3 regions of the Paenibacillus sp. AN1007 genome follow, and region 1 is predicted to be linked to each of the others. Evidence: predicted binding sites of a transcription regulator. Region 1 holds the regulator's gene; each other region holds the start of a gene.
What was found. The regulator LexA, encoded in region 1, represses DNA repair genes until DNA is damaged. The targets are predictions, from matches to a motif close to CGAACATATGTTCG.
Positions count from the first base shown of each region.

Region 2: addB (helicase-exonuclease AddAB subunit AddB) is a predicted target of LexA. The motif match lies at 1,628-1,641, and genes of this name have one in related genera.
Region 3: recA (recombinase RecA) is a predicted target of LexA. The motif match lies at 1,269-1,282, and genes of this name have one in related genera.

Region 1 covers NZ_CP159992.1:2,059,515-2,062,800, reverse strand. The annotation lists gene ABXS70_RS09400 (HAD family hydrolase) at 1-72, opposite strand, end outside; gene ABXS70_RS09395 (hypothetical protein) at 101-613, opposite strand; gene ABXS70_RS09390 (DUF896 domain-containing protein) at 742-951, opposite strand; gene ABXS70_RS09385 (LysM peptidoglycan-binding domain-containing protein) at 1,047-1,424, opposite strand; gene lexA (transcriptional repressor LexA) at 1,729-2,355, shown strand; gene ABXS70_RS09375 (aldehyde dehydrogenase) at 2,526-3,286, opposite strand, start outside.
Region 2 covers NZ_CP159992.1:1,250,670-1,253,955, forward strand. The annotation lists gene ABXS70_RS05790 (class I SAM-dependent rRNA methyltransferase) at 1-1,286, shown strand, start outside; gene addB (helicase-exonuclease AddAB subunit AddB) at 1,706-3,286, shown strand, end outside.
Region 3 covers NZ_CP159992.1:3,340,931-3,344,216, reverse strand. The annotation lists gene ABXS70_RS14765 (competence/damage-inducible protein A) at 1-1,112, shown strand, start outside; gene recA (recombinase RecA) at 1,352-2,416, shown strand; gene ABXS70_RS14755 (RecX family transcriptional regulator) at 2,620-3,286, shown strand, end outside.

The DNA of each region.
Region 1 (3,286 bases):
AGCCTCTCGAACACTGCGCTCGTCCCATAGTAAAGTATCATCCAGGTCGAACATAATCGCTTTCAATGCCATTCCGATCATCTGCCCCTTTATACATTAATTACTTATCAATGGTTTCCACGGTGATCTGGTGAGCTTTTGCAAATTTCATCAATCGCTCAGTCATTGCTTCTGTATCGTAACGATTTAACAACTTGGTAAAAACCCATCTTTTTCCGCGGCTGTTATGTTCAATGACAACCGTGCCTGGTTCAAATCTGAACTTGATAATATCATCAACGCCAATGGAGCGCTCGCGGTTCCCCTTCGTTGTAATGATCCGGCTGCTGCTGATTTTAATGTAAGGACGTCGAAGCATAAAAATAACAGCCAGAAATACATAAAGCAGCATCGTTACCCAATCCCATGTGGTCATTGGAGCTTTAACCAAAAAAGTACTCATGAACAGATACAGAAACGCCAAACCAATTAGAAAGATAGGAAATAACAAGCTTCTTCCTTTGTAAATATCTTCACCTGGATTTCCCGAAATAGGTTGACCGCTTTTTTTACGCTGTTGATTCAATTGCTTAGAATTTTTCCGAACCGTTCTCTCGAACGAACGCCGCGACATGTGAATCCCCCTTATGTGTCTTGTATCGGCTTACATAACTCGGTGTAAGCTCTTATCCCCCTATAGTAAGCATCCCAAATAGCATGAAGAAACCTAAATATCATAACGATATGTTTAGGTTTCTATAATTAATGTTTGAGTTTGCCTTGGTGGCCCTGACCATTCTCGTCGTCAACAATTTCAATTGAATCGAGCTGCTGTCTGAAATTGTTACGAATATTACCCAAATAAATTTCTCTCAACTTGGCACGTTCAGTAAGTTCTTCCTCTGACAGTCCAGTGGAATTCTGCTTGCGAGCCAATTCGTTAATACGTGCTACCAGACTATCAATATCCAAGCTTGTCCCCTCCAAAATTACAAAGTCATAATAACTTTGACATGATAAAGGCAGCTTGTCAAGTTGGCGCGCGGTAATTCACGATCAAATGCATTTTATTTAGCAAACTGAGGTAATACCAAAACCTGTCCTGTCTGAATTGTTGCTGATTCCAGTTGGTTCACCTTTTTAATTGCTTCTATATATACACGCGTATCCATCGTAGTTGGTTTATGCTCCACAGAAATACTCCACAACGTCTCCCCCTGAGATACAGCGATCTTTCCTCCAGGAAGCAGCTCTTTCTCATTACCAGCAAATACGGTTAGAACAGTACTGCAGCCTATCAATATAATTAATGAAGCAATAGCTAATTTGATTAACCCCTGCGAAAGTTTGAATCGTGATATTAATGTTCTAAATTGCCCTATGTTAGACCTCACAGCTTTCGAATTCACCGGTTCATAAATGCTCTGATAAGTTGAATATCTCATTTTGCATCCCGCCTCCAAACGTTTGTTCCTATCTGTTGAAAACAATATAACACGAACACCTGTTTTGTTCAACAACTTTTTAGAACAATTGTTCGCTCTTTTTCGACATTAAAACGTCATTAATCCGAAATTAACATACGTATGTTTAAGACCTTGTCCTCAAATTTAACTCGAGTATCCACAAAAAAAGAGTAAAATGAAGAAATCACTGAAATAATGCGATTTCTTTAGAACTTATGTTTGTACGAACGGAGGTTCTATGTTATAATTTTCCCAAACGTTACTAAAATGGGGTTGATACGGTATGTCGAAGATATCCAGCAGGCAGCAGGCTATTCTGGAGTTTATACGAAATGAAGTCCGGTTGAAGGGGTATCCTCCTTCCGTACGAGAAATTGGCGAAGCCGTTGGACTGGCTTCCAGTTCTACGGTCCATGGACATTTGGATCGTTTGGAGAAGAAGGGTTTAATCAGACGTGACCCAACCAAGCCAAGAGCAATCGAACTCTTGAGCCAGGAAGAGTCCGAGCATTCTCATCAATTTGCCCACAGTGTTGCACGAATTCCAGTCGTGGGTAAAGTAACTGCCGGGGTTCCGATTACAGCAACTGAAAATATTGAAGATTACTTCCCGCTCCCTACTCATTATGTAGGGGAACAGAAAGTATTTATGCTTTCCGTTGTCGGGGACAGCATGATTGAAGCCGGTATCGTTAATGGAGATTATGTCATTGTTCGTCAGCAGCAGACCGCAGATAATGGGGATATTGTCGTTGCCATGACTGAGGATGATGAGGCTACAGTTAAGACATTTTATAAGGAAAAAGATCATATTCGCCTTCAACCGGAGAATGCAACATTCGAGCCGCTGCGGTTGAAACATGTTAGTATTTTAGGTAAGGTTATCGGCCTTTTCCGCGACATTCATTAAGCTGCCTTTATTTTGATTTAGCTTGTTTCATTTGCTTGATCTTAACTTTAATATGAAAGAGGCTGCCCTGTTTACAGGACAACCTCTTTTTACTATAAATTATTTATCTCCAGCTCGAACAGGACCCTCCAACTTGATAACCCCTTGTATCCTCGTAAGAATCCAATCCATCATTTACTTCGTTTAAGGATGCTTTTGTGGTGTGAAAATACTTCAAAGCTCTGTTTTCCATGATATGAGCCCATTCCGCTCTCTCCTACACCTCCAAATGGCAAATAATGCGAGGTCATATGGGAGAGTGTTTCATTAATACATCCTCCACCAAAGGAAACTTGAGTCAAGACCTGTTCCTGTAAAGCCTCACTCTCCGTAAACAGATACAGCGCAAGTGGTTTAGGCCGACGTACGATCTCATCAAGCATTGGATTAAGATCATTATACGTAAATACTGGTAAAATAGGACCGAAGATTTCTTCCTGCATAACAGGAGAATCCCATGAGATATCATCAAGAACGGTTGGTTCAATCATAAGCTGATCACGATTTGATCGTCCCCCTATGACAGCCGTGCCATTGGTAAGGAAAGCAGATAAACGATCAAAGTTGCGCGCATTGACAATATGAGGGAAACTCGCGTTCTCCATGACATTCGCGCCAAATTTCTCGGAGATTTCAGCTCTGATCTGTTCAACAAGTTGATCATGCACCTGCTCATGTACCAGCAAGTAGTCTGGTGCAACACAAGTCTGCCCCGCATTCAGAAATTTTCCCCGTACAATCCGCTGAGCAGCCAGCTGCAAATCAGCATCCTGATGCACAATAGCCGGACTTTTCCCACCCAGCTCCAAAGTTACCGGAATTAAATGCTCTGCAGCAGCTTTCATCACAATACGCCCAACACCTGTACTGCCTGTGAAGAAAATATAATCGA
Region 2 (3,286 bases), 810 kb from region 1:
GCAATCCGGAACCGGGTGATATCGTCAATGTACTGAATCATCAAGGTCGTTACTTGGCGACGGGTTATTATAATCCGGCTTCGCAGATTACCGTGCGCGTGGTCTCGTACCAGCCTTTGGAATTTGAACAGATGGACACGGCCTTTTTCGCAGCACGTTTTCGTGACTGTCTGCGTCACCGGGAACGCTTCATACAGGGTGGGGAAGCGTATCGTCTCGTTTACGGCGAAGCCGATTTTCTGCCTGGACTGATCGTTGACCGATTCGGCAGCATTCTAGTGGTGCAAATCCTGACCCTTGGGATGGATCGCTGCCGTGAAGCCATTGTACAGGCGCTCATTGAAGTCATGCAGCCAGAAGGCATTTATGAGCGAAGTGATGTATCTATTCGTGAACTGGAAGGTCTGGAGCAGGTCAAAGGTCCGCTCTATGGAGATTGTCCGCGTCATGTTACGGTGACTGAAAATGGACTGCTCATCAAGGTGGATATTGTGGAGGGTCAGAAAACAGGCTACTTCTTCGACCAGCGTGAGAATCGTGCGGCCATTGAACCGCTGATGAAAGGCTGGGGGTATAAAAGCGGCATCACACTGCAGCAGATCGAGCACGAAGGAAGCGAGCAGCAGCTGCCTGTGAATAAGGGAGGCAAAGTGGTGACTTTCCCGTATTGGGACGGGGCCACGGTGCTGGAGTGTTTCTCGCACACCGGCAGCTTTACCTTGAATGCATGCAAATATGGAGCGAAGAAGGTAACTTGTCTTGATATTTCCGAACATGCCATCGAAAGTGCACGAACGAATGTAGAACTGAACGGTTTTACGGATCGGGTAGAGTTCGTTGTAGCCGATGCTTTTCAATATCTGCGTGAGCAAGTCAAAGGACTTGATGAGCGCAATGCACGCGCACGAGCATCGGAGCAAAAGGTGGATACCTCCAAAGCATTATCCAATGCTGGAAAAACGTTTGATGTCGTTATCCTTGATCCGCCTGCGTTTGCGAAAACAAAATCCGCAGTCAAGGGAGCATGCCGTGGTTACAAGGACATTAATCTGCAGGGTATGAAACTTGTCAACGAGGGCGGATATCTGGTAACGGCAAGCTGTTCTTATCATATGCGTCCTGATCTTTTCCTTGAAACGATAGCGGATGCCGCAGAAGATGCAGGTAAAGTGCTCCGTTTGATTGACTGGAAAGCCGCTGGCAAGGATCATCCGCAAATTTTGGGCGTAGATGAAGGGCACTACTTGAAATTTGCTATTTTTGAAGTGCGAAGCAAAAAGAATTAAGCATATTCTCTTTTATTTAGAATGAATCGTACCCTATGGGATAGGCACTTTAAAAAGTCCATCTTATAGGGTATTTTGTTTATGAGGAAAAGCTTGATCTTGGCGGACAAACTTTTATTATTAGTCGAAAAGGATACTTTGTTCGGTCTTCGTCCCGACTCATTTATGTCTAGGCCGGCAGCCGAAGGATTGAATTTGAAAAAGGAGGAAGTCTGCTTCTATAGTTACGGATATGTTGGTTGAAGTGTAATTGTAGACGCAAATCCATAAGAAGCTGCTGGCTGTATTGTACAGGCGGCTTTTTTTATAGCCATATTGTGTTCTTATTTGGTGGATCATGGCAAACGTATGTTCCGAAGTGAGTAAGGTATGATATACTGGAAATTAAAATCTTGTACGTGCAGTTTGGAGGATGACACATGTCCGTACGCTTTGTTATTGGCCGGGCAGGCAGTGGCAAAAGCACACTGATTACCCGGGAAATCACATCCCTGCTTAGGCAGGAGCCTCAAGGAAAACCGCTGATTCTGCTTGTTCCTGAACAAAGCTCATTTCGGACAGAGCAGGCACTGGTTTCTTCCGAAGGCATTAAAGGTACGATGCGTGCCGAAGTACTTGGCTTCCGTCGTCTTGCTTATCGCGTTATGCAGGAGGCTGGCGGTTCTGCCCGCATTCCGATTGGAGCTGAGGGCAAGAAGATGCTTTTATATAAAGTCATCCAGCGTCGGAAGGAAGAATTGAGGTTGTTTGCTGCTTCGGGCAGCCAGCTTGGTTTTATTGGGGAATTGACCCAATTATATAGTGAGTTTAAACGATACGAAGTGCATGCTTCGGTACTCGAAGAGGGGCTTGCAGCGTGGGAGATTGCATCTACTTCACCTATTCTGGAGGATAAGCTGCATGATTTGAACTTGATCTACCACGACTACGAGAGGGAACTGACTAATTTATATATTGATGATGAAGATACACTGAACGAGCTGACGGGGCGTTTGCCGGAAAGCACATGGCTGCAGGGAGCTGAAGTCTGGATTGACGGTTTTCATGGATTCACTCCGCAGGAGATGAGTGTCATAGGACAGCTCATGCTGCAGGCCTCGTCTGTAACCATTTCCTTAACGCTTGATCGTGCTTACGAGCAGGGTGTACTGCCGGGAGAGCTGGAATTATTTTATCCAACAGCTAGTGCTTATACGCGGCTCAAAGGCATGGCAGAGCATTTGGGTGTGTCCAGCGATACGACAATACTTCATGACGAAGTACTGCCGAGATTTAAGGATCGGCCAGGACTTGCCCATCTGGAGGCTGGGTTTGATCGGCGTGTTCGCTGGAGAAGCGAAGGCGAAGACTCGGGAATTCGCTTGGCTGCTGCGGAGAATCGCCGGGCAGAACTGGAGGGCGCACTGCGTGAAATGCGTCGTCTTGCGCAGGAAGATGGGGCCAGATATCGGGATATGGCAGTGCTTGTTCGCGGATTAGAGACCTATGCTGATATTGCGGAGCCGTTATTCAGGGATTATGATGTTCCGGTCTTTCTGGACCGAAGACGAAGTGAACTGCATCATCCATTATCCGAATTTATTCGTGCGGCATTGGATATTGTTCGCCGCAACTGGCGGTACGAGGATGTATTTCGCTGTGTCAAAACAGATCTGCTGCTTCCGCTGAATGGTTCCATTACACGTGAAGACATGGACCAGCTCGAAAACTATGTACTTGCCTGCGGTATCCATGGATATCGCTGGACGGATGGCAAGCCGTGGAAGTATGTTCCAAGTTTGTCTCTGGAAGATAACGCCCAGGAAGGACGCAGCCGGGGACGGGATGCTTTGTTATCACAGATGGAAAGCTGCCGGACTGTAATCACATCGGCACTCGGCATGTTTGAGAAACGAATGAAAAAAGCAAAAACAGCCGCTGCTCAATGTGAAGCATTATTCGGACTGTTAGAGGATGCAGATATTGCACGTAAGCTGGATCAGATGTCCGCTCTGGCCAAA
Region 3 (3,286 bases), 1.3 Mb from region 1:
TCAGTGAAGCGATACGCATCGCGCAGGGACGTGCAGACATTATTTTATTTTCCGGAGGCATTGGCCCGACCCAGGATGATCTGACCAAAGATGCACTGGCCGCTGTATTGAATCGAAAGCTCCATATTGATCGTATGGCTATGGACAAAATAGAAGGTTTCTTCCGGGATCGGAATGTTGAAATGACGGAGAATAATCGACGTCAAGCCATTGTGCTTGAGGGTGGAACGCCTCTGGCGAATGAAACCGGACTTGCTGCAGGCAACGCGATTGCGGATAACGATAAATATTATGTTGTGATGCCTGGGCCGCCCAAAGAGCTTATTCCGATGTTTGAGCAGGAAGTCAAGCCTTGGCTGTTCCAGCATGCTCTTACAGAAGAGATGCCGATTTATTCTCGTATGCTGAAATTCGCAGGTATTGGGGAGTCTGCTCTGGAGGATCGACTGCTTGACCTGATTGACGGGCAGACAGACCCTACGATTGCTCCTTACGCGAGTGAAGGTGAAGTGACGGTACGCGTCTCTACAAAGGCTCCAAGCGAAGGAGAAGCGAAACTGAAGCTCGATGCCATGGAAGTCCAGATTCGCGAACGGTTGTCTGAACACCTCTACGCCAACGAGGATGTACCGATTGAATACACGATTGTGACAATGATGTCTGATATGGGTCTGACCTTGAGTGCGGCGGAAAGCTGTACTGGAGGGCTCGTGATGCAGAGCCTCACTTCCGTCCCTGGAAGTGCCTCGATGCTGAAAGGCGGCATCGTCTGTTACTCCAATGAGATCAAAGAAAAGCTGCTCAATGTTCCGCACAGTTATCTTGAAGGTGAAGATGCACCGGGCGCGGTTAGTCCAGAAGTGGCAAAAGTGCTTGCTGAGCAGGTCCGCATGATCGGCGATGCCGACTTCGGGCTGGCAGTAACCGGGGTAGCCGGTCCAGGATATTCAGAGCGCAAACCGCCGGGTCTTGTGTTTATAGCTTTGGCTGAGCGCGGGAAGGATACTGAAATTCATGAGCTGCGGATTAACGGTAACCGGGAAACGGTTCGTATTCGTTCGGCAAAGGCGATTCTGTATCGTTTATGGCAAAAATTAGTGGCTATCGATTAAGCGGTGTGAAGCAGATTGCAATTGATTAATTAACGAAGTATAATGAACGAAGACGGAAGAACCGTAAAATGTGGCTTAACAGCCCTGTTTACGGTTCTTTTTCTATTTTTTTATCGATTTCAATGAGGAAGAGGCGCCTCTGCCTGGACAAAAAAACGAATGTATGTTCGAAAAAAAGCTTGGCAAACGAGTTAAAACAAGGTATCATTACATTATAAACAGTAAAGGGTGTGAGTTTATTGTCAGACCGTCGTGCTGCGCTTGATATGGCGCTCCGTCAAATAGAGAAGCAATTTGGTAAAGGTTCCATCATGAAACTGGGTGAGTCGACTCACATGAATGTAGAAATTATTCCCAGCGGATCGTTGGCTTTGGATATTGCATTAGGAACAGGCGGCTTACCAAAAGGCCGTATTGTTGAAATATATGGACCTGAATCTTCAGGTAAAACTACGGTGGCACTGCATGCCATTGCTGAAGTTCAACGTGTAGGTGGACAAGCTGCATTTATTGATGCCGAGCATGCACTGGATCCGAACTATGCAAGCAAACTGGGCGTTAATATTGACGAATTGCTCTTGTCTCAGCCAGATACAGGCGAGCAGGGACTGGAGATCGCCGAAGCTCTTGTACGCAGTGGTGCAGTAGATATCATCGTTATTGACTCCGTAGCTGCTCTCGTACCAAAAGCAGAGATTGAAGGAGAGATGGGCGATTCCCACGTAGGTTTGCAGGCACGTCTGATGTCTCAGGCGCTGCGTAAATTGTCCGGTGCAATCAGCAAATCCAAAACGATTGCCATCTTCATTAACCAGCTTCGTGAAAAAGTTGGCGTAATGTTTGGTAACCCGGAAACCACACCAGGTGGTCGTGCATTGAAGTTCTATTCTACCGTCCGACTGGATGTGCGCCGTATTGAGAGCATTAAGTCAGGTAATGACATTACGGGTAACCGTACGCGTATTAAAGTTGTTAAAAACAAAGTTGCACCTCCGTTTAAACAAGCGGAAGTTGATATTATGTATGGTGAAGGTATTTCCAAAGAGGGAAGTATCATTGATATCGGTACAGATCTGGACATCGTAAACAAAAGTGGTGCTTGGTATTCATACGAAGGTGAACGTTTAGGTCAAGGCCGTGAGAATGCGAAGCAGTTCATGAAAGAACATAAAGAGATTGCTGATATCATTGAACAGAAAATTCGTGAGGCCAGCAATTTGACAACTGCTGTTCCTGCACCGACTAGTGAAGAACAAGAAAAAGAAGCGGCTGAGGAACAGGAATTATTTGAAATCAATGAGTAATCTTCTGTCCGGAGGCAGATTCCTGCCTTCTGGCCTGTCCTTACGCTTGTAATAAACAGGTGTTGAAGCTTATCTAGCTGAATAGGATCGGTTTCTCGCGAAGCGAATTAAACAGCCTCTGTCCATTCCGGACAGAGGCTGTTAGCATCTATGCCATAGTAAGCTGTAAAGATCAAAATATAACGGGGAGCGTGAAGTTTGTAATGAGGCCTCACCAAAGTCAGCAAGAATATGATGAACACGACGAAGAACTTCATGAGCACGCAGCATCAGACGGCATCTCGCAATTTCCGGATGATGAAGAACTTGTAATTACCCGGGTAGAGCGTACCAAGAGCAGAGAAGCCCGGTACCGCATTTCATTTGGCATTTATTCCATTACAGTTCTGGAAGATGTAATGATTAAGTACAGGATGACACGCGGCACGGTTTTTCTTAAGAAGGACCTTGAGGAAATCGTTGTTGCTGATGAGCGTCAGCGAACGTACGTGCAGTCCTTACGTTTTTTGGAGTTTAAGCAGCGTACCCGGCATGAATTGAGCCAGAAGCTCAAGCAAAAGGAATTCGCGGCACCGATCATTGAAGAGGTTTTGGACAGGCTTGAACAGGAAAAACTCATAGATGATGATCTGTTTGCTAAGGAATGGACGAGACAGCGTATGGAGGGCCAGCGGAAGGGAAAACTGTGGATAAGGCAGGAACTGCGTCAAAAGGGCATCGCTAATGATCTCATTGCAGAGGTGCTGGACGATGTGAGTGCAGATGCAGAATTGGACACTGCATTAACAGCGGGCCGTAAAAAATGGAAACAGGTCCGGGGAGACGTGCAGGAGAAGAAACGTAAAACGTTCCCTTACTTGATGCGGCGCG